Streptomyces venezuelae: one gene and its partner. The protein of the gene in region 2 interacts with the protein of the main gene of each other region in a pairwise test. Links are inferred from orthologs where the notes say so. Each region holds a gene or a part of one and is shown on either strand. Other genes may lie near its edges. The genes, in order: DEJ48_RS31925 and DEJ48_RS25435.

What was found.
Region 1: the proteins of DEJ48_RS25435 (region 2) and DEJ48_RS31925 interact in binary tests that used the Escherichia coli proteins (3 or more experiments, as listed by UniProt). The link is inferred for Streptomyces venezuelae from one-to-one orthologs.

Annotation. Positions count from the first base shown.
Region 1 is NZ_CP029192.1:7,224,012-7,235,170, reverse strand. Bases 4,234-7,185 are described here. They hold DEJ48_RS31925 (diacylglycerol kinase), read right to left. Parts: upstream 6,179-7,185; coding sequence 5,288-6,178; downstream 4,234-5,287. Other genes in these bases: tatA (Sec-independent protein translocase subunit TatA), read right to left, coding at 7,185-7,185; tatC (twin-arginine translocase subunit TatC), read right to left, coding at 6,196-7,089; DEJ48_RS31930 (DEAD/DEAH box helicase), read right to left, coding at 4,234-5,192. Outside these bases: DEJ48_RS31940 (roadblock/LC7 domain-containing protein), read right to left, coding at 1-360; DEJ48_RS31935 (sensor histidine kinase), read right to left, coding at 357-2,015; more of DEJ48_RS31930, read right to left, coding at 2,382-4,233; more of tatA, read right to left, coding at 7,186-7,469; DEJ48_RS31910 (hypothetical protein), read right to left, coding at 7,679-7,876; DEJ48_RS31905 (hypothetical protein), read right to left, coding at 7,886-8,149; DEJ48_RS31900 (helix-turn-helix transcriptional regulator), read right to left, coding at 8,161-9,156; DEJ48_RS31895 (helix-turn-helix transcriptional regulator), read right to left, coding at 9,175-10,128; DEJ48_RS31890 (FKBP-type peptidyl-prolyl cis-trans isomerase), read right to left, coding at 10,263-10,637; DEJ48_RS31885 (FKBP-type peptidyl-prolyl cis-trans isomerase), read right to left, coding at 10,698-11,159. UniProt on the Escherichia coli protein: In vitro phosphorylates phosphatidylglycerol but not diacylglycerol; the in vivo substrate is unknown.
Region 2 is NZ_CP029192.1:5,792,745-5,803,932, forward strand. The notes cover bases 2,585-5,565. They hold DEJ48_RS25435 (citrate synthase), read left to right. Parts: upstream 2,585-3,416; coding sequence 3,417-4,715; downstream 4,716-5,565. Other genes in these bases: DEJ48_RS25430 (ATP-dependent RecD-like DNA helicase), read left to right, coding at 2,585-3,235; DEJ48_RS25440 (heavy metal translocating P-type ATPase), read right to left, coding at 5,167-5,565. Outside these bases: DEJ48_RS25420 (sugar phosphate isomerase/epimerase family protein), read left to right, coding at 1-88; DEJ48_RS25425 (DUF937 domain-containing protein), read right to left, coding at 115-651; more of DEJ48_RS25430, read left to right, coding at 968-2,584; more of DEJ48_RS25440, read right to left, coding at 5,566-7,440; DEJ48_RS25445 (heavy-metal-associated domain-containing protein), read right to left, coding at 7,560-7,880; DEJ48_RS25450 (MerR family transcriptional regulator), read right to left, coding at 8,028-8,225; DEJ48_RS25455 (sugar phosphate isomerase/epimerase family protein), read right to left, coding at 8,437-9,336; iolC (5-dehydro-2-deoxygluconokinase), read left to right, coding at 9,501-10,436; DEJ48_RS25465 (deoxyribose-phosphate aldolase), read left to right, coding at 10,508-11,188.

The DNA of each region.
Region 1 (11,159 bases), 1.4 Mb from region 2 along the record:
GATGCGTACGACGAGGTCGCGCATGCGGGTGCCGATGAGGCCCGCGTCGACGGTCTCGTCGGCGAGTACGGCGAGGTAGGCGCCCGCGCCCGCGGCCATCAGGTAGAAGTAGCCGCCGTTGATCTCGATGATGACCATCTTCATGCCGCCGTCGCTGTGCGGGATCTCGGTGGCGACGGCGGCGGCGAGGCTCTGCAGACCCGCGCAGGCCGCGGCGATGCGGTCGGCCGCGTCCGGGTCGCCGCCGTAGCGCGCGATGCGCAGACCGTCCGCGGAGAGCACCACGATCTGCCGGGTCTGCGGCACTCCGTCGGCGAGCTCCTTCAGCATCCAGTCGAAGTTGGCGCGTTGCTGGATCACTGCCAGTCCCTCTCGTCGGCGCTGCCGTGGTTGTTCCGGTTGGTTCCTCGCGGAGGGTGGGAGCCGTCCGCGGCGGTTCCCTCCGGGGTGGCTGCGTGCGGCGGCAGCGGGTCGGTGTCGGCGGGGTCGCCCTTGACGCCCTTCATGAACGCCTCGATCCACAGGCCCGGTTCGGGTTCCTCCCGCTTGGGCGGCGCGGGCGGCGGTGCGGTGGCCGCGGCGTGGGCCTCGGCGATCCGCTGGGCCTCGGCCTCCTGCGCGTACCGCTCGGCGAGGGAGATCTTGACGCGGCTGCGGCGCTGCGGCAGGCCGCCGGACGTCCATTCGGTGACCTCGGGGACGTCGTCCTCCACGGTCGCGGTCGCGGTGAGCGGGGAGCGCAGCGGCGGGCCCGCGGTGACGACGCGGGGCTTCTTGCGGCGGATGTTGCGGGCCGGCTCCTCGATGGTGCGGCCGCTGTTGTCGACGCGGGGCACGGCGGAGGCGCCGATGCCGTGGGCGAGGCCGGGCGCGGGCCCGGTGGTCATCATCTCGCGCGGCACGATGAGCACCGCGCGGACCCCGCCGTACGCGGACTGGCGCAGGGAGACCTGGAGGTTGTACATCTGCGAGAGGCGGCCCACGACGGCCATGCCGAGGCGGGGCGTCTCACCGAGGTCGTTGAGGTCGATGCCGGCCTGTGCCTGCGCCAGCATGCGTTCGGCGCGGGCCCGTGCCTCCTCGCTGAGGCTGACGCCGCCGTCCTCGATCTCGACGGCGATGCCGGTCTGCACCTCGACGGCGGTGACGTGCACCTTGGTCTGCGGGGGCGAGTACCGGGTGGCGTTGTCGAGGAGTTCGGCGCAGGCGTGGATGAGCGGTTCGACGGACGTCCCGAGGATCGCGACGTCGGCGATCGAGTGCAGCTCCACGCGCGGGTAGTCGAGGATGCGGGACATCGCGCCGCGCAGCACGCTGAACAGCGGTACGGGCTTGGGCCACTGGCGGCCCGGGCGTGCGCCGCCGAGCACCGCGATGGAGTCGGCGAGCCGGCCGATCAGCGCGGTGCCGTGGTCGATGCGCAGCAGGTCGTCGAAGACCTCGGGGTTGCGTCCGTGGAACTCCTCCATCTCGCGGAGTTCCGCGGCCTGCTGGTGGACGATCGACTGGACGCGCCGGGCGATGTTCACGAAGGCGCGCTGCGCGGATTCGCGCATCGCTTCCTCGCGGTCCAGGGTCTCGAGGACGGAACGGAGCAAGTCGCGCTGCGAGTCGGGGAGTTCGCTGTATGCCTCGTTGCGGTCGACGACGTTGCGGACGACTTCCGCGGGCGACTCGCCCTGCCGGAGCCGCCACAGCGCGTCGGGCAGGAGCTCCCTGCCCAGGCGCACGGTCTCCTCGTCGTGGGATGCGATGCGCCGTTCGAGGAAGGCGAGCCGCTGTGCGTACTGCGTGCGCTGCCCCCGGATGGTCCGGCCGCGGCGCACCGCTTCGGCGCCGACCGCGATGACCATGAGGGTCGCGACGGCGCCGCACCAGGTGACGGCGGGCCGGGACGGCGGCGCCACCGAGGCGACGGCGGCTCCGGTCGCCGCGGCCATCAATATGGCGGGCAGCAACAACACGCGCGCGTAAGGGACTTCTCGGCCACCGGGAGGCGATTGAACACTCACCATGTATGCCCTCTGAACACTCGTCTTGGGGGATGTGACGTCTCGTGTGACGTCTTGGGGAAACGACAGAACATTGGGGGGATGACGAAACGTACGATCGAAAGTTTTGGGAACAAGCGCGCGAATCAGTCGCAACTCGTTCAACTCGGCGCGCTCCGGGCGAGCTTAGTCCGCCGGAATCATCGTCGAGTCATATTCGGCAACCCTCTGCACCGGGCACACCGGGAGGCATACACTCTGCTCTTTTGCACAGCTGGCGATCGTTCGAACACATGGAGTGACACCTCGAAAACGTCGTGAAACGCCGAACGGGCGCGCCCCACGACCGAGTTGGTCGAGGAACGCGCCCGTGGCGCGACAGGGTCCGGCTCAGCCCACCGAGCTGTACGCCACCACACCCCGCAGGAGCTGGTCGACGGCCTTGCGGGCGTTCTTCGCCACCGTGCTGCCCTCACGGGGAGCCGCGGCGGAAATCTGCCCGAGGACATCGATGACCTGCTTGCACCAGCGCACGAAGTCACCGGCCGGCATCTCCGCCTCGCGCAGCACCTCGTCCAGACCCTTGTCGTTGGCCCACATGAACGCCGCCCAGGCGAAGCCGAGGTCCGGCTCCCGCTGGCCGACACCCTCCGTCTGACTGATCTTGAACTCTTCCTCCAGACCGTCAAGACGGCCCCAGATGCGCACCATCTCGCCGAGCGCCGCCTTCGCCGCGCCCGACGGCAGCTTGGGCGCGAGCGCGTCGTCGCCGACCCGCGCCTCGTACACCAACGCGGAGACACACGCGGCCAGTTCGGCCGGGCTCAGCCCCTCCCACACGCCGGCCCGCAGACACTCGCTGGCCAGCAGATCCAGCTCCCCGTACAACCGGGCGAGCCGCTTGCCGTGCTCGGTGACCTCGTCGCCCCGCAGATAGTCGAGCTCGGTCAGGAGCGCGACGATCCGGTCGAAGGTGCGGGCGATCGTGTTCGTACGCCCCTCGATGCGGCGCTCCAGCTGCGCGGTGTCACGCTTGAGGCGGTGATACCGCTCGGCCCAGCGCGCGTGGTCCTCGCGCTCGTCGCAGCCGTGGCAGGGGTGCGCGCGCAGCTCCGCGCGCAGACGTGCGATCTCTTGGTCGTCGGCGGCCGTCGCGCGCCCCTTGCGGTGCCGGTCCGGGACGATGTGCCCGGCCTTGGTGCGCAACGCGGACGCCAGGTCCCTGCGGGACTGCGGGGAGCGCGCGTTGAACGACTTCGGGATGCGCATCCGCTCCAGCGCCTCGACCGGCACCGGGAAGTCCATGGCCGCGAGGCGCTTGACCTGCCGCTCGGCCGTGAGCACCAGCGGCCGCGGCCCGTCGACGTGGTCGAAACCGCGGTGACCGTTGGCCCGCCCCGCGGGCAGTCCCGGGTCGAGGACGAGCGCCAGGCCCGCGTACTTCCCCGTCGGCACGTGGATGACATCGCCCGGCTTCAGCTTCTCCAGGGCGGTGGCAGCCGCGGCCCTGCGCTGGGCCGCGCCCTGCTTGGCGAGCTCGTTCTCCCTGTCCTTCAACTCGCGGCGCAGCCGCGCGTACTCGTCGAAGTCACCCAGGTGGCAGGTCATGGAGGCCTTGTAGCCCTCCAGGCCCGTCTCGTTCTTCTGCACCTGGCGGGAGATGCCGACGACCGACTTGTCGGCCTGGAACTGCGCGAACGACGTCTCCAGGAGCTCGCGCGAGCGGTGCCGCCCGAACTGCTCGACCAGGTTCACCGCCATGTTGTACGACGGCTTGAAGCTGGACCGCAGCGGGTACGTGCGCGTGCCGGCGAGGCCCGCCAGGTGCTCGGGGCTCATGGCACGCTGCCACAGCACCACCGCGTGCCCCTCCACGTCGATCCCGCGACGCCCGGCACGGCCCGTCAACTGCGTGTACTCACCCGGGGTGATGTCGGCGTGCTGCTCGCCGTTCCACTTGACGAGCTTCTCCAACACCACACTGCGGGCGGGCATGTTGATGCCCAGCGCGAGGGTCTCGGTGGCGAAGACGGCCTTGACCAGGCCGCGCACGAACAGCTCCTCGACGACCTCCTTGAAGGTCGGCAGCATGCCCGCGTGGTGCGCCGCGATGCCGCGCTCCAGGCCCTCCAGCCATTCGTAGTACCCAAGGACATGGAGGTCCTCGTTCGGGATCGAGGACGTGCGCTCCTCGACGATCCCACGGACCGTCATGCGCGCCTCGTCGTCGTTCAGCCTGAGCCCCGCGTACAGACACTGCTGGACCGCGGCCTCGCAGGCCGCCCGGCTGAAGATGAACGTGATGGCGGGCAGCAGGCCCTCGGCGTCGAGCCGCTCGATGACCTCGGGGCGGCCGGGCGTCCAGATCCGTGACCGCTGGCGGCGCTCCCGCTCGCGGTCGGCCTCGCGGATCATCTTGCCCTTGCGGCGGTCGCGCGGGTTGTACGAGCGGCTGGCCTCCATCCGCGCCATGCGCGTGAGGTCGGGGTTGACCGTCTTCTTCCGGCCCTCGCCCTCCTCGAAGAGGTCGTACATCCGGCGCCCGGCGAGCACGTGCTGGAACAGCGGCACGGGCCGGTGCTCGGAGACGATCACCTGGGTGTCGCCGCGCACCGTGTCGAGCCAGTCGCCGAACTCCTCCGCGTTCGACACCGTGGCCGACAGGGAGACCAGCGTGACCGACTCCTGGAGGTGGATGATCACTTCCTCCCAGACGGCGCCGCGGAAGCGGTCGGAGAGGTAGTGCACCTCGTCCATGACCACATAGCCGAGGTTCAGCAGCGCCTGCGAGCCCGAATACAGCATGTTCCGCAGGACTTCGGTGGTCATGACGACCACCGGGGCGTCGCTGTTGACGCTGTTGTCGCCGGTGAGCAGGCCCACCTTGTCCGCGCCGTACCGCTTGGCGAGGTCGGAGTACTTCTGGTTGGAGAGCGCCTTGATCGGCGTGGTGTAGAAACACTTCTTGCCCTGGAGCAGGGCCAGGTGCACGGCGAACTCGCCGACGATCGTCTTGCCCGAGCCCGTGGGGGCGGCCACGAGCACGCCCTTGCCCGCCTCCAACGCCTGGCACGCCTCGATCTGGAAGGGGTCGAGGCCGAATTCGTACATCTCGCGGAAGGACGCGAGTGCGGTGGCCTGCTCGGCAGCGCGCTTGCGCGCCGCCGCGTACCGCTCGGCCGGTGAGAGGTCCTCTGTCATCGTGCTTTCGAGACTACCGGCCACCACCGACAACGGACGATCATTATCCGAACGGTGCTGGAACGTGCCAGCTCACACGGCGTGCGCCGCGGCGCTCACGGCCCGAGGACGCGCACGGCTCCCGGCACGCACTCCGCGGTCAGCGGCAGCGCGCCGAGCGGCTCCCCGTCCGCGTAGCCGGTGATGCCGGGTGCCGCGAGCTCGACCCGCGCCGCGCGGTGCACGGTCACCTTCGGATGGTCCAGGTGCGTTCCCTTGTAGACCCGCGGGAAGACCTTGAGGAGCGTCGTGCGGCTGCAGTCGCCGACCACGGTGACATCGAACAGGCCGTCGCTCATGTCGGCCCCGGCACAGATCCGCATGCCGCCGCCGTACGAGGTGCCGTTGCCGACCGCGACGAGCGTGGCCTCGACCTCGTGGACGTCGCCGCCGTCCAGCGTGATGCGGTACGGGATCGGCTTGAACGCCGCCAGCTCCGCGACCATCGCCAGGTCGTACTTGAAGCGCCCGGTGGGCCACCGCATCCGGTTGCCGCGGTCGTTGACCCGCGAATCGAAGCCGGAGGCGAGGACCGTCCCGAACCACGTCCCGTCCACCCTCCCCAGGTCGACGTCGCGCGTGCGCGCCCCCTTGAGTGCCTCGGCCACGATCTCCCCGGCAGCGGCGGGCTCCCGCACGGGCAGGCCGAGGGCCCGCGCGAAGTCGTTGCCGGTCCCCACGGCGATCACCCCCAGCGGGGTGCGCGTCCCGGCGACGGCCTGCAGCGCGAGGCTCGCCATGCCGTCGCCGCCGACGGCTATGAGGGCCCCCGTGCCGCCCTCGACGGCCGCACGGGCCCGTCGTAGCGCGTCGGGGGCGTCCTCGCCGATGACCGTTCGCACGGAGAAGCCGCGGGCCCGCAAAGCGGAAGCGGCCGGTTGCGCTGCGTGAGCGCCCCGGCCGCGGCCCGCGGTGGGATTGACGAAGAGGGTGATCTCGCTGGTCACGGCCGGACCCTACAAGGTCAGGTCACGTCGTCGAAACCGTTCACGCGCTGATCGCTGCGTCCGGTGCCCGCCTGCTCGGGCAGCGCACGGGGCGGCCGCACCGATTCGACCTCGTCGACGTCCTGCGGCGTCAGGTCGAGGTCGGACGCCTCGTCGTCGTCGAGCTCGGCGTCGGGGTCGTTGCGGCGGCGGCGCCTGTCGTTGAGGAGGGAGATGCCGACCGCGATGAAGTACAGGACGACGATCGGTCCCGCGAGCGCGATCATGCCGACCGGGTCGGTCGTCGGGGTCGCCACCGCGCCGAAGATGAAGACGCCCATCACGACGCCGCGCCACCACGTGGCCATGCGGCGACCGGTCACCATGCCCGTCATGTTGAGCATCACCAGCAGCAGCGGCAGCTCGAACGAGGCTCCGAAGACGAGGACCATCCTGACGGTGAAGTCGAGGATCTTGTCCATCGGCAGCAGGTTCGCCGCGCCGTCGGGCGTGATGCCGAGCAGGACGCGCATGCTGACGGGGAGGATCGTGTAGGCCAGCCAGGCGCCCGCGAAGAAGAGCGGCACCGCGGCGGACACGAACCAGTACGTGTACTTGCGCTCGTTCTTGTGCAGACCCGGCGCGACGAACGCCCACAGCTGATACAGCCAGATCGGGCTGGAGACGATTATGCCGACCATGAGACTGACCTTCACCGTGGTGGTGAAGGGCGAGAGCAGGTCGTTGAAGGTCACGGTCGCGCAGTGGCCACCCGTCTCCTTCATGCCCGGCTCGCAGCGCGGCACGGGATCAGCCAGGAACTCCATCAGCTCCTGGCTGTAGAACGCCGCCACGATCGACACGACCGTGATGGCGAGGAGCCCCTTGGCGAGCCGGTTGCGGAGCTCGCGAAGGTGCTCCGCGAGGGACATCCGCCCCTCGGGGTCCTTCTCCTTCTTGCGGGCAGACTTGAGCAACCCACGTCCTCATCTCGTGCGGCAGGCCGGCCGTCGGCGCCGGCCTTGGATCAGCGCTGCGTCGTACGGTCGGTCGGCTCGGTGACCGGGCGGGAGCTGGTCACGTCGCCGGGGGCAGCCTGGATCGTGCGCTTCTGGACGGCCGGGTCGCTCGGCGGGTCGGCCGGAGCGGCGGTGTCGTCCTTGCTCTCGGACTTCATGGCCTTGGCCTCGCTCTTGAGGATGCGGGCCGACTTGCCGAGGGAGCGCGCCATGTCCGGCAGCTTCTTGGCACCGAAGAGCAGGACGATGACGACGAGGATGAGAATGATCTCGGTGGGGCCGAGCCTACCCATAGCTGTTTACCTTCTTCACCGAGGCGACAGGAGTCTGGTTGCTCGGCAGACCGGACATATATCCGATCTCCCGCGCTGGCAGCGATCGTAACCCCCCGGGGTAAACGCTCGGCAATCCCCGCGCATACTCCGAGTACGGCCCCCGCCTCGATCCCGGGCCGTATTCGCAGCGTACCCGCCCACCTCCGGGAGTTGACAGGCCGCGGACGCTAAAGAGCCCCGCGGCCCGCACGGGCCACACCGGCCGCTGCCCTCTCCAGGTCCTCCGCCGCCCGGTTGATCTGCCGTGTGGTCTCGGTCACTTGACGAGCGAGACGCTGCGCCTCCACAAACACCTTGATCGCCAATACGCCGAGGACGGCGAGACCCAAGAAGCCCGCCGCGATCGCGAGCATCGCCCAGAACATGCGCCGAGCCTAGACGGTCGAGTGCAGGCGCAGCGTCCGCACCCCGCCACCGGTGAGGAGTTCGACGATCCGCTCCCCCGCGGGCTTGCGCACCGCCGCCTCGCACTCCGGGCACGTGAACGAGTAGAAGGTGGTGCGGGCGCTCGCGCCGATCGCGAGGCGCAGCGCCCCCGCGGACAGCTCGAAGCGGGCACGGCAGTCGGGGCAGGCCGCCGTGAAGAGGACGGGCGCGGCGGCGGACCGCTGCGAGGGCACCCCCGGAAGTCCGGACATCGTCGGTGTGCTCAACGCCCCGCCTCCTGACCGTCGTGTTCCTCGTACGCCGCCGGTTCCCGCTCGTACGCGTCGAGGGCCTCGCGGGCCGCCTCGCGCGCGCTGTCGGCGAGCTGGGCCGGGGACACGATCCGCCCGTCCCTGCCGAGCCGCAGCGCGAGGCGCCGCAGCGAGGCGGGGTCCGGGGTGCGCAGCGTGATCCGCAGGCCGCCGTCGGGCAGCTCATCGGCGCTGTCGTGCGGGTAGTACTCGGCGACCCAGCGGCCACCGGGGCCCACCTCGACGACCACCTCGGGGTCCTCGGCGGCGGGCTGCACGAGCCCTTCGGAGAGGTCGCGCAGCTCCACCTCGGGCGGCGCGGACGGCTCGTCCAGGATCTTGATCTCGGCGACCCGGTCCAGGCGGAAGGTGCGCCGCGCCTCGGAGCGACGGCACCACGCCTCCACGTAGGTGTGGCCGACGCTCACCAGGCGGATGGGGTCGATCTCCCGCTCGGTGAGCTCGTCGCGCGCCGGCGAGTAGTAGCGGATCCAGAGCCTGCGCCGCTCGGAGATGGCCCGGTCGACGTCGGCGAAGACGCCGCCCTCGGACTCGAACGTCACGGAGAGCCGGGAGCTGGCACCCGCCGCCTCACCGGCCGCGGTCTCCAGCTTCGCGGTGGCGCGCAGCAGCGCGAGGCGGTCGCTCTCGCGCAGGCCGGGCAGGGTGGACACGGCACGGGCGGCGACCAGCAGGGCGGTCGCCTCGTCGGCGGCCAGGCGCAGCGGCGCCGCCACGTCGTCGGGGTTGTGCCACCAGATGCGGTCGCCGTCGGTGTCGATGTCCAGGAGGTCGCCGCCGCGGAAACTGGTCCCGCACAGCGGCAGCACGTCGAGATCGGAGATCAGCTCGTCGGTGCTGATCCCGAAGGCGCGGGCGACGTCGCCGACGTGCGCCCCGGGACGCTCCCGCAGATAGGTCACCAGCGACAGCATCCGCCGCGTCTGGTCGATGGCGTTCGAGGCCATTGCTCTGTCCGCTCCCCCTCAGCCCTTGGCCACGGCACGCAGCCGGTCCACGACGTCGGCCCGCAGCTCGGCGGGCTCGAGGACCACCACATCGGGCCCGAACTCCACCAGCCACGCGTCGAGGCCGTGGCCGTACGGAATCTCCAACTCGTCCCACCCGTCGTCGCCCGCCTGCACCGCGACGGCCTTGGCGCGCAGCGGATAGCCGGCGTCCGTGCGCAGCCGGATCAGGGCGGTGCGGTCGGCGGTCTCCCCCGCCCAGCCCGCGACGGTCTCGCGGACCGTGACGACATCCGGGACGTCGGCGGTGTACTTGCCCGCGCGGGCCCGCACCTTCCCGGTGATGCGCGAGAGGCGGAACACGCGCTCGGCGCCCCGGTCCCTGTCCCAGCCCGCCAGGTACCAGTGGCCGCGCCAGCACTCCAGCGCCCACGGCTCGACGTGGCGCTGCTCGGGGCGGGCGGCGGTGGCCTTGCGGTAGTCGAAGACGACGGGGCGGCGGTCCCGGCAGGCGAGCATCAACGGCTCGAAGGACGCCTCGTGCGCGGGGATCCGCGGCTCCAGGGCGCTGTGCGACCCGTACGGGTCGACGTCCTCGGGCAGCCCCGCGGCGCGCAGCTTCTGCAGGGCGCCGCTGGCGGCACCGGCGAGGCGGGCCTGCTGCCAGACCTTCGCGGCCAGACCGAGCGCCGCGGCCTCCTCGGCGTCCAGGGTGATGGCGGGCAGTCGGTTACTGTCGCGGCGGGCGAGGTAGCCGACCTCCCCTTCCAGGTTCTCCACGGTCTCGATGACCAGGCCCAGCTCGCGCAGATCGTCCTTGTCGCGCTCGAACATCCGGTTGAAGCTGTCGTCCGACCCCGCCTCCAGATAGGCCTCGATCGACTCGCGCAGCTCCCGCTTGCTGAGCGGCCGCCGGGTCCCGAGCAGGCACAGCGCAAGATTCATCAGCCGCTCGGCCTTGGCAATGGCCATCGACGCCCTTTCTCGGCTGTTCAGATTGTGCTTCCGACCGATGACCGTACCGCCCCGGGGTGTCCGGGCAAAAGCCGAGGGCCCATGCCGGACAGGCATGGACCCTCGGCGAAAGGATCAGGTCACAGACGTCCTCAGACGGAGACCAGATCGCAGACGAAGATCAGCGTCTCGCCGGGGGCGATACGGCCGCCGCCGGCACCGCGGTCGCCGTACGCGAGGTGGGCCGGGATGGTCAGCTCGCGCCGGCCACCCACCTTCATGCCCTGCACGCCCTGGTCCCAGCCGGAGATGACCTGACCGGCACCGAGCTGGAACTCCAGCGGGTTGCCGCGGTTCCAGCTCGCGTCGAACTCCTCGCCCGTGCTGAAGGCGACGCCCACGTAGTGGACCTTGACGAAGTCGCCCGCCTTGGCGACCGCGCCGTCACCCTCCCAGATGTCCTTGATCTGAAGGTCGGCCGGCGGCTCGCCGACGGGGAAGTCGACCTCGGGCTTGTCAATGCTCACGAAAATGCTCCTGCTTTGATACGAAAGGTCAGCGCGGACAGTCTTGCATCCCTGAGGACGTCACATCTTCGCGAGGATGTCCACGGTGAAGATCAGGGTGGAGTCCTTCTTGATGGAGCTGCCCTGCGGGGGCTGGTCCCCGTACCCCAGCTCCGGGGGGATGACGATGAGGACGCGGCTGCCGACCTTCTTGCCGGTCAGACCCTGCGCCCAGCCCTTGACGACCTGAGCGAGCTGGAACGACGCGAGCTGCTTGCGCTTGTACGAGGAGTCGAACTCCTTGCCGTCGGCCCACAGCACGCCCTTGTACTGGCACAGGAGGCTGTCGGTCTCCTTGACCTCGTCACCGTCGCCCTCCAGCACGTACGAAGCGACGAGCTTCTTCGGCGGCTTGGTCTTCGGGACGTCGACGGAGGGGGCCTTGCCGTCCGTGTTCGTGCCGACCTTGGGCAGGTCCTTGTTGGACTGCGCCACCTCCTTGCCCTTCGCGGAGCTGGTGGCGGAGAAGGTGCCCACGAGGTC
Region 2 (11,188 bases):
GGTGGAGATCTTCAACGAGGAGCTGTGGGCGCGGGACGGGCGGGAGGTGTTGAGGGAGACGGCCGATCGGTTCCGCGCGCACGCGTGAGGCACGTTCGTCGTCCCGGTGCCTGCCTACTTCTTGCCGCCCAGGATCTGGCCCAGCAGATCACCGAGGCCGCCGCCGGAGGAGGGCGCGGAGCCGCTCGGGGCGCCGCCGGGTCCCTTGGTCCGCGCCGCCCTCTTGGAGAGCACCGCGAGCACCACGGGGATCAGCATCTCGATCACACGCGTGACCTTCGCCGCCGGAATGCCGGTCTTCTTGGAGACCGCGTTCGCCACCGGCCTGCTCATCTTCGCGAGCATGCCGGCCATCATCCCGCCCCCGGCGAGCCCACCGAGGCCGCCGAGGGTGGCCACACCTTGCAGGGTCGGATCGGCGGGCCCGACCTCGTCGAAGGCCTGCCGCACCTCGTCGGCCTCCGCGGGGTCGGCGGCGCGGCCCTGGATGTCTCCGGAGAGCGCGGACACGGTCGTGCCCACGACGTCCTGCGCGCCGGACGCGTCCGTGTCGAGCAGGCCCGCGATCTCCTGGAGCCGGTCGTCGCCGAGCTCGTCCAGGACGTCCTGCTCGAAGGACCGGGGCTCAGAGGTCTGGGAATCATCGGTCATGCGACAAACGCTACGTCCGCCCCGCTTTGTCAGCACCTGGAGACGGTCTGGCGGCGGTCTGGAGACGGGCAAAAAAAGTTGGCAACACCGTGCAACCCTCCGGGCACGAGGCGTGTCGTATATGGCGTCAGGGCTTATGAGGGGGGAACCAGGATCTGGGGGGATCCGGGGGTATCCGGGGGGATCGCGAGTTCTGACAGGGGAGGGAAAACCCGAAGGGGTCCGGCTGGGAGGCCGGGCCCCTTCGAAGTTCCCCGGGCCGTGCGGTTGTCCACAGGCGCGCCGCGCTGTCGGTGCCGGGCGGTAGCGTCGGATCATGTCGAGTCCAGCTGCGGCGACGGCGGTGCTCGAGGGGGTCCTCGAACGCATCACGTACGCCAACGAAGAGACGGGTTACACGGTCGCGCGCGTCGACACGGGCCGCGGCTCCGGTGACCTGCTCACCGTCGTCGGCGCGCTGCTCGGCGCCCAGGCGGGCGAATCGCTGCGGATGCACGGCCGCTGGGGCTCCCACCCGCAGTACGGCAAGCAGTTCACGGTCGAGAACTACACGACGGTGCTGCCCGCCACCATCCAGGGCATCCGCCGCTATCTCGGCTCCGGCCTCATCAAGGGCATCGGCCCGGTCATGGCCGACCGCATCACCACCCACTTCGGCGTCGACACCCTCGACATCATCGAGACGGCGCCGAAGCGCCTCGTCGAGGTGCCGGGCCTCGGCCCCAAGCGGACGAAGATGATCGCCGCCGCCTGGGAGGAGCAGAAGGCCATCAAGGAAGTCATGGTCTTCCTCCAGGGAGTCGGTGTCTCCACCTCGATCGCCGTGCGCATCTACAAGAAGTACGCGGACGCGTCGATCTCCGTGGTGAAGAACGAGCCCTACCGCCTCGCCGCGGACGTCTGGGGCATCGGTTTCCTCACCGCCGACCGCATCGCGCAGTCCGTGGGCATCCCGCACGACAGCCCGGAGCGCGTCAAGGCCGGTCTCCAGTACGCCCTTTCGCAATCCACCGACCAGGGGAACTGCTACCTCCCCGAGGAGCGCCTCATCGCCGACGCGGTGAAGCTCCTCCAGGTCGACACGGGCCTGGTCATCGACTGCCTGGCCGAGCTCGCCGGGGAGGAGGAGGGCGTCGTCCGCGAGGCGCTGCCCGACCCGGACGGGGGCGACGACATCGCCGCCGTCTACCTCGTGCCGTTCCACCGCGCCGAACTGTCCCTGGCCGGACAGCTGTTGCGGCTCCTCAAGGCCGGCGACGACCGCATGCCCGCCTTCCGGGACGTCGCCTGGGACAAGGCGCTGGCCTGGCTCGCGGCCCGCACGGGCGCCGAGCTCGCGCCCGAGCAGAAGGAGGCGGTCAGGCTCGCCCTGACGCAGAAGGTCGCCGTCCTGACCGGCGGGCCCGGCTGCGGCAAGTCCTTCACGGTCCGCTCGGTCGTCGAGCTGGCCCGCGCGAAGAAGGCGAAGGTCGTCCTCGCCGCCCCGACCGGCCGCGCCGCCAAGCGCCTCGCCGAGCTCACCGGAGCCGAGGCCTCCACCGTGCACCGCCTGCTCGAACTGAAGCCCGGGGGAGACGCGGCGTACGACAAGGAGCGGCCGCTCGACGCCGATCTGGTCGTCGTCGACGAGGCGTCGATGCTCGATCTGCTGCTCGCCAACAAACTGGTGAAGGCCGTCCCGCCCGGCGCCCACCTGCTCTTCGTGGGCGACGTGGACCAGCTGCCCAGCGTCGGCGCGGGAGAAGTGCTGCGCGACATGCTCAGCGACGAGAGCCCGATCCCCGCCGTCCGCCTCACCCGCATCTTCCGGCAGGCCCAGGAGTCGGGTGTCGTCACCAACGCCCACCGCATCAACTCCGGTGTCCCGCCCATCACCCAGGGCATGAAGGACTTCTTCCTCTTCGTCGAGGAGGAGACCGAGGACGCGGGTCGCGTGACGGTGGACGTCGCCGCGCACCGCATCCCCAAGAAGTTCGGCCTGGACCCGCGGCGCGATGTGCAGGTCCTCGCCCCGATGCACCGCGGTCCCGCCGGCGCGGGAAACCTCAACGGCCTCCTCCAGCAGGCCATCACACCCGCCCGGCCCGACCTGCCCGAGAAGCGGTTCGGCGGCCGGGTGTTCCGTGTGGGGGACAAGGTCACTCAAATCCGCAACAACTACGAAAAAGGGCAGAACGGCGTCTTCAACGGCACGGTCGGCGTCGTCACGGCCCTCGACGCCGACGAGCAGCGGCTCACCGTCCGGACGGACGAGGACGAGGAAGTTCCGTACGACTTCGACGAACTGGACGAGCTCGCCCACGCCTATGCGGTGACCATTCACCGCTCCCAGGGCAGTGAATATCCGGCGGTGGTGATCCCGGTCACCACCGGCGCGTGGATGATGCTGCAGCGCAACCTGCTCTACACCGCCGTGACACGCGCCAAGAGGCTGGTCGTTCTGGTCGGTTCGCGCAAGGCTCTGGGGCAGGCAGTGCGCACGGTCTCCGCGGGCAGGCGCTGCACGGCCCTGGACTTCCGGCTTTCCGGGCTTCCCGGGCGCCGCGGAGCAGGCCCTGGACGTTTTGATCGATCAAACGAGTAGGAAACCTCACACAGCACTTCCGGAACCGGGGCGAAGGGGGCAGGATGAGCAGGTTGGCGGCACTGAGTGCCGCCAATAGGCCCAATGGTCGACCCCGAGTGCACTCTCCAGGGCCAAATGGGGGATGGTAGAGACAGTCAGGGCACCTCGAAGAAGAGGCACAACGTCGGTGAGGGATGACGTGAGCGAGAACGCTAACAACGGTGTAGTACTGCGGTACGGCGACGACGAGTACACCTACCCGGTGATCGAGTCGACCGTGGGCGACAAGGGCTTCGACATCGGGAAGCTCCGCGCCCAGACCGGTCTGGTGACCCTGGACAGCGGCTATGGCAACACCGCCGCCTATAAATCCGCCATCACCTATCTCGACGGCGAACAGGGCATCCTCCGGTACCGCGGCTACCCGATCGAGCAGCTGGCCGAGCGCTCCACCTTCACCGAGGTGGCGTACCTCCTGATCAACGGCGAGCTGCCGAAGGTCGACGAGCTGGCCACCTTCAAGAACGAGATCACGCAGCACACCCTGCTGCACGAGGACGTCAAGCGGTTCTACGACGGCTTCCCGCGCGACGCCCACCCGATGGCGATGCTGTCGTCCGTGGTCAGCGCGCTGTCGACGTTCTACCAGGACAGCCACAACCCGTTCGACGAGAAGCAGCGTCACCTCTCGACGATCCGCCTTCTCGCCAAGCTTCCGACGATCGCGGCCTACGCGTACAAGAAGTCGCAGGGCCACCCGGTCGTCTACCCGCGCAACGACCTCGGCTACGTCGAGAACTTCCTGCGCATGACGTTCTCGGTGCCCGCCGCCGAGTACGAGCTGGACCCGGTCGTGGTCAACGCTCTCGACAAGCTCCTGATCCTGCACGCGGACCACGAGCAGAACTGTTCGACGTCCACCGTGCGTCTGGTCGGCTCCTCGCAGGCGAACATGTTCGCCTCGATCTCCGCCGGCATCTCGGCTCTGTGGGGCCCGCTGCACGGCGGCGCCAACCAGTCGGTCCTGGAGATGCTCGAGGGCATCCAGGCCTCCGGCGGCGACGTCGACACCTTCATCCGCAAGGTGAAGAACAAGGAAGACGGCGTGAAGCTCATGGGCTTCGGGCACCGCGTCTACAAGAACTTCGACCCCCGGGCGAAGATCATCAAGGCGGCGGCGCACGACGTCCTCTCGGCGCTCGGCAAGTCCGACGAGCTGCTCGACATCGCGCTGAAGCTGGAAGAGCACGCGCTGGCCGACGACTACTTCGTCGAGCGCAAGCTCTACCCGAACGTCGACTTCTACACGGGCCTCATCTACCGCGCGATGGGCTTCCCGACCGAGATGTTCACGGTCCTGTTCGCCCTCGGCCGGCTGCCGGGCTGGATCGCCCAGTGGCACGAGATGATCAAGGAGCCGGGTTCGCGCATCGGCCGCCCGCGCCAGATCTACACGGGTGAGGTCCTCCGCGACTTCGTCCCCGTCGAGGGTCGCTGACCCTCCGGTCGCACCTCGGCTCTCCGCAGAGCGGAAAGCGCCCCGCCATCGATCCCCCCACGGGTCGACGGTCGGGGCGCTTCCCTTTTTCCCGGTGCGGATTCCCCCCACGGGATCCGGCCGGGCGTCTGTGGCGTGCCCTGCGGTCTGCCGGGACGCGTACGTACGGGAGGGCCGCTCAAAGCTCCCCGGTGCACGTGCCCCGGCAACGCAATATCCAGGAACATCCCCCAAGATGTCCCTCGATGTCAGGAAGACGTCCCCCAAGACATCTTCCTGCATCGCCCCATTAGACTCGCGACCCCCCTCAATGGTTACGTTCCAAACACTGTGATCTGCGTCTCCTGCATATGTCCAGTAGATGCGCAAGATCCCCGATATGTGGATCTCGGGAATCGGGTGAAGGTGCTGAAACGACCTTGTGAAGACGGTATGTGAACGTCCGCGATCGTTATCTGAACGTCCTCAACCGAAGACTGTTGGTGACCACGAAGACCGACGAGAAGGCCATCGCGGCCCCCGCGATCATCGGATTGAGGAGACCGGCGGCGGCGAGCGGCAGTGCGGCGACGTTGTAGCCGAAGGCCCAGAAGAGATTGCCCTTGATGGTGGCGAGGGTCTTCCGGGAGAGCCTGATGGCGTCGGCCGCGACCCGCAAGTCCCCGCGCACCAACGTCAGGTCGCTCGCCTCGATCGCCGAGTCCGTGCCGGTGCCCATCGCGAGGCCCAGATCGGCGGTGGCGAGCGCGGCCGCGTCGTTCACACCGTCCCCGACCATCGCCACGACCTTGCCCTCCCCCTGAAGTCGCCGTACTACATCGACCTTGTCCTGCGGCAGCACCTCCGCGAACACCGCGTCCGGCGCGATCCCCACCGCGTCGGCGACCGTCCGGGCGACGGCCTTGTTGTCGCCCGTGAGCAGCACCGGCGTCAGGCCGAGCGACCGCAGCTCGCCCACCGCCTCCGCACTGGTCTCCTTCACGGCGTCCGCGACGGCCAGGACGCCGCGTGCGGCGCCGTCCCAGGCGACCAGGACGGCCGTGCGCCCGGCGGCCTCCGCGTCGTCCCGCAGCTTGGCCACGGCCTCCAGGCCCGTCACCCCGGCCTCCGCCAGGAGCCGTTCGCGCCCGGCGACCACCTCGTGCCCGTCCACCGTGCCGCGCACCCCGGCCCCGGCGACGTTCTCGAACCGCTCCGGTACCGGCAGCTCGCCGGCGTCGAGGCCGAGGCGCTCGGCGGCGCCCGCCGTGACGGCGCGGGCCACCGGATGCTCGGAGGCGTGCTCCAGGGCGCCCGCGAGGCGGAGCAGCAGCTGCTCCTGGGTGTCCCCGACGACGTGGACGTCCGTCAGCTCCATCCGGCCCGTCGTCACCGTCCCCGTCTTGTCCAGGACGACGGTGTCGACGCGGCGCGTGGACTCCAGGACCTCGGGGCCCTTGATGAGGATGCCGAGTTGGGCACCCCGGCCGGTGCCGACCATGAGGGCGGTCGGTGTGGCGAGGCCGAGCGCGCAGGGGCAGGCGATGATCAGGACGGCGACGGCGGCGGTGAACGCGGCGGTCGCGTCGCCCGTGGCGCCGAGCCAGCCGCCGAGCGTGCCGACGGCGATGAGGAGCACCGTGGGCACGAAGACGCCGGCGATCCGGTCGGCGAGGCGCTGGACCCGCGCCTTGCCGGTCTGTGCGTCCTCCACGAGCCGCGCCATCCGCGCGAGTTGGGTGTCGGAGCCGACGCGGGTCGCCCGGACGACGAGGCGCCCGGAGACGTTCACGGTGCCTCCGGTCACGGCGGCGCCGACGCCCACGTCGACGGGCACGGACTCGCCGGTCAGCATGGAGGCGTCGACGGCTGAGGCGCCCTCGTCGACGGTGCCGTCGGTCGCGACGGTCTCCCCGGGACGTACGACGAACCGGTCCCCGACCGCCAGTTGCCCCACCGGCACGCGCCGCTCCGTGCCGTCCCGCAGGACCGCCACGTCCTTGGCGCCCAGTTCGAGCAGGGCGCGCAGCGCGGAGCCCGCCTTCCGCTTGGAGCGGGCCTCCAGCCAGCGGCCGAGCAGGATGAACGTGACGACGCCCGCGGCGACTTCGAGGTAGACGGTCGAGGCGCCGTCGCCCGGCGAGGCCGTGAAGTCGAAGCCGTGCCGCATCCCGGGCATCCCCGCGTCCCCGACGAACAGCGCCCACAGTGACCAGCCGAACGCGGCGAGCGTGCCGACGGAGACCAGCGTGTCCATCGTCGCGGCCCCGTGCCGCAGGTTGGTGAACGCGGCGCGGTGGAAGGGCAGTCCGCCCCACACGACCACCGGCGCGGCCAGCGTCAGCGAGAGCCACTGCCAGAAGTCGAACTGCAGGGCGGGGACCATCGCGAGCAGCACGACGGGCAGCGACAGGACCGCGGAGACGATCAGGCGCTGCCGCAGGGTGTCGGGCTCGGTGATGTCGGCGGTGGTGGGGGCCGGGCCGCCGTCGGGGGCGGCGTCGAGGGGCTCCGGCGGGGGCGGCACGATCTCCTCGGCCGTGTAGCCGAGCTTCTCGACCAGTGCGATCAGCTGGGCGACCTCGACCGCCGCGCCGTCCTCGGTCTCGCCGAACGAGACCTTCGCCTTCTCCGTGGCGAGATTGACCGTGGCGGTCACGCCCTCCATGCGGTTCAGCTTCTTCTCGATGCGCGACGAGCAGGAGGCGCAGGTCATCCCGCCGACGGCGAGTTCGACTTCGTTCATGACTCTTTCGTACTGCTTCCGGGATCGTGGGACGGCTGCGGGCCCTGTGGTGTCGGTGTCGACACCACAGGGCCCGGGTACCCGGCAGGCCGCCGGTCGTGCGGCGCGGCCCGGCAGGCTCAGGCCTTGACGCCGGCCAGCTCGTAGCCCGCCTCGTCGACGGCGGCGCGCACCGCGGCCTCGTCCAGCGGGGCCTCGGAGTCCACGGTGACCAGGCCCGTGGCGGCGACCGCCTTGACGGAGGTGACGCCCGCGATCTCCGAGATCTCGGCGGACACCGCGCCCTCGCAGTGCCCACAGGTCATGCCCGTCACCTCGTACACGGTGGTGACGGCGCCCTGCGGAGCGGCGGCGTCGTCGGAGTGGCAGGACCCGCTGGGGGAGCAGCAGGACCCGTTCGTCTCGGAAGCGGCCTGCGGGAGCTCGGTGTGGGCGCTCATGTCGTTCTCCTCGGGGGTGTGTACGTATGCGGCGTAGCGTGCTTGAGGGGGCCCGGGAACCCCGGCGACCTCCTGACGCACTCGAGACTATACCCCTAGGGGGTATTTTCTCAACGGAGTGGGGTCGCGTGCGGCGGGGTCGCGTGGTCAGCCCCTGCGTCCCCGGTTGCCGGGCCTGGCCGCCACCCAGGCGCGGACGGTGTCCGCGTACCAGTAGGGCTTGCCGCCCTCGACGTGGTCGGGGTCGGGCAGCAGCCCGTGCTTGCGGTACGAGCGGACCGTGTCGGGCTGCACACGGATGTGCGCGGCGATCTCCTTGTACGACCAGAGCCTGCGGTCGGTCATCGGTGGCACCTCCCTGCGTGCGCCCAGGGCGGCCGGAGAGGCCGACGGGGGAGCTGGGCGCGACGCGCGGCGATCACTCAGCCTGTGCCCGGTGAACGACGCAGAGTGACCGCCGGGAGGCAGCTGTCGCCTCCCTGTGACGCAAGACCCGCGTACGTGAGACATGTGTGACAGGACGGGATTGTTTGTGACAGAAGAGACGCATGCGGGTCTACGCGCCGCAGGACCTCAGGAACGAGCGGGTGCGGCGGGCGATCGGCAGCGGCTTGCCGGGGTCGCACGGGTACATGTCCTGCTCCACGATGGCGAAGAGCTCGACCCCCAGCTTCTGCGCCGCGGCGAGGACGGGCTCCAGGGCGGGCACCCCGGCGGGCGGCTCGCACATCACCCCGCGCGCCACCGCGGGCCCGAACGGCACCTCCTCGGCCCGCACCTCGGCGAGCACCGCCGGGTCGACCTGCTTGAGGTGCAGATAGCCGATCCGCTCGCCGTACGTCTCGATGAGCTTGACGCTGTCGCCCCCGCAGTACGCGTAGTGCCCGGTGTCCAGGCAGAGCGAGACGAGGTCCGCATCGGTGGCGTCGAGGAAACGGGTGACGTTCTCCTCGGTGTCGATGTGCGTGTCCGCGTGCGGGTGGACCACGACCCGCAGGCCGTAGCGCTCGCGGACCTCGTGGGCCAGGCGCTCGGTCTGGGTGGTCAGTTCGCGCCATTGCGCGGGCGTGAGGACGCGGTCCTCCAGGACCTCGCCGCTCTTGTCGTCGCGCCAGAAGGACGGGATGACGACGAGGTGCTCGGCGCCCATGGCCTGCGCGAGCGCCGCGTTGTCCGCCACGTGCGCCCAGGTCCTGTCCCAGACGGCGGGCCCGTGGTGCAGCCCCGTGAAGACCGTGCCCGCGGACACCTTGAGGCCGCGGCGCGCCGTCTCGGCGGTCAGTTCGGCCGGGTCGGTCGGCAGATAGCCGTACGGTCCGAGCTCGATCCACTCGTACCCGGACTCGGCGACCTCGTCGAGGAAGCGCCGCCACGGGACCTGTCGCGGGTCCTCGGGAAACCACACGCCCCACGAGTCGGGCGCCGAACCGATCCGGATGCGAGACAGCGTCGTCATGGCAGCCAGCGTCCAGGCCGCCTCGGAAGAGTGTCAAGCAGTGGTCCGAATGTAAGGACAAAATGTTGACAGGGTTCCGGGAGCGGGATTAGACCTGGGGGCACACGATCGTCGGGTCCGGCGAAGGGACGCACAGGGTGAGTGGTCCGTACGACGTCATCACGATGGGGCGGATCGGGGTGGACCTGTACCCCCTGCAGAGCGGGGTGCCCCTCGCCGAGGTGACCGCGTTCGGGAAGTTCCTCGGCGGATCGGCCGGCAACGTCGCGGTCGCCGCGGCCCGCCTCGGCCGCCGCGTCGCCGTCATCACCCGTACCGGTGAGGACCCCTTCGGGGAGTACCTGCACGGCGCGCTGCGCGACTTCGGCGTCGACGACCGCTGGGTGACCCCGGTCGCGGGCCTGCCGACGCCGGTGACGTTCTGCGAGATCTTCCCGCCGGACGACTTCCCGCTGTACTTCTACCGGCTGCCGAAGGCGCCCGACCTGGAGATCCACGAGAGCGAGCTGGACCTCGACGCGGTCGCCGCGGCGCGGATCTTCTGGGTGACGGGGACGGGGCTGTGCGCGGAGCCCAGCCGCACGGCGACGCTGGCGGCGCTCGCGCACCGGGCCCGGAACGGGACCACGGTCTTCGACCTGGACTGGCGGCCCATGTTCTGGAACGGCGAGGACCCGGGCGAGGCGCGGCCCCACTACGAGGCGGCCCTCGCGCACGCCACCGTCGCCGTCGGCAACCTCGACGAGGTGGAGGTCGCGACCGGGGTGCGCGAACCGCGCGCGGCGGCACGGGCGTTGCTCGACGCGGGCGTCGAACTCGCCGTCGTCAAACAGGGGCCCGAGGGAGTGCTCGCCATGAACCGGGCGGGGGAGGCGGCACGGGTCCCGCCCCTGCCGGTCAAGGTCCTCAACGGGCTCGGCGCGGGCGACGCGTTCGGCGGGGCGCTCTGCCACGGGCTGCTCGCGGGCTGGGACCTCGAACGGATCATGCGGTACGCCAACGCGGCGGGGGCGATTGTCGCCTCTCGGCTGGAGTGTTCGTCCGCCATGCCGTTTGCTGGCGAGGTCGCCTCGGTGGTGGAAGCGGGGGTCGTCACGTGAGGGTGCACGCCCGACGGGGGCACCGTTCTCGGGGCTCCGCCCCGGGCCCCGCTCCCCAAACGCCGGAGGGGCTGGATCCAGTGGACATCGGTGCGCTCGTCCGGACCCGCGTCCGGCGCCCCGAAGCCATCGCCGAAGCCGCCTCTCGGCGAGTGCGGCGGGAGTTGGTCGGGGACAGTGGGCGGCTCATGATCGTCGCCGCTGATCATCCCGCCCGGGGGTCCCTCGGCGTGGGACGGGACCCGCTCGCCATGGCCAACCGGGCCGACCTCCTCGAACGGCTCTGTCTCGCGCTGTCGCGGCCCGGGGTCGACGGCGTGCTCGCCAGCGCCGACGTACTCGACGACCTGCTGCTCCTCGGCGCCCTCGACGGCAAGGTCGTCATGGGATCCATGAACCGGGGCGGGCTCGCCGGTGCCGCCTTCGAGCTGGACGACCGGTTCACCGGGTACCGGCCCGAGGACATCGGGCGCCTCGGCTTCGACGCGGGCAAGCTGCTGCTCCGCGTCGACTACGAGGACCCGGGCTCGCTGCGCACCCTGCACTCCGCCGCCCGCGTCGTCGACGCCATGGCCGAACGCGGGCTGCCCGTCTTCGTCGAGCCGTTCCTGACCGCGCGCGACGGCACGGGCCCGCCCCGCAACGACCTGAGCGCCGAGGCCGTCATCCGCTCCATCGCCATCGCCTCCGGGCTCGCCGGCACCTCCGCGTACACCTGGCTGAAGGTCCCCGTCACCGAGAACCCCGACGAC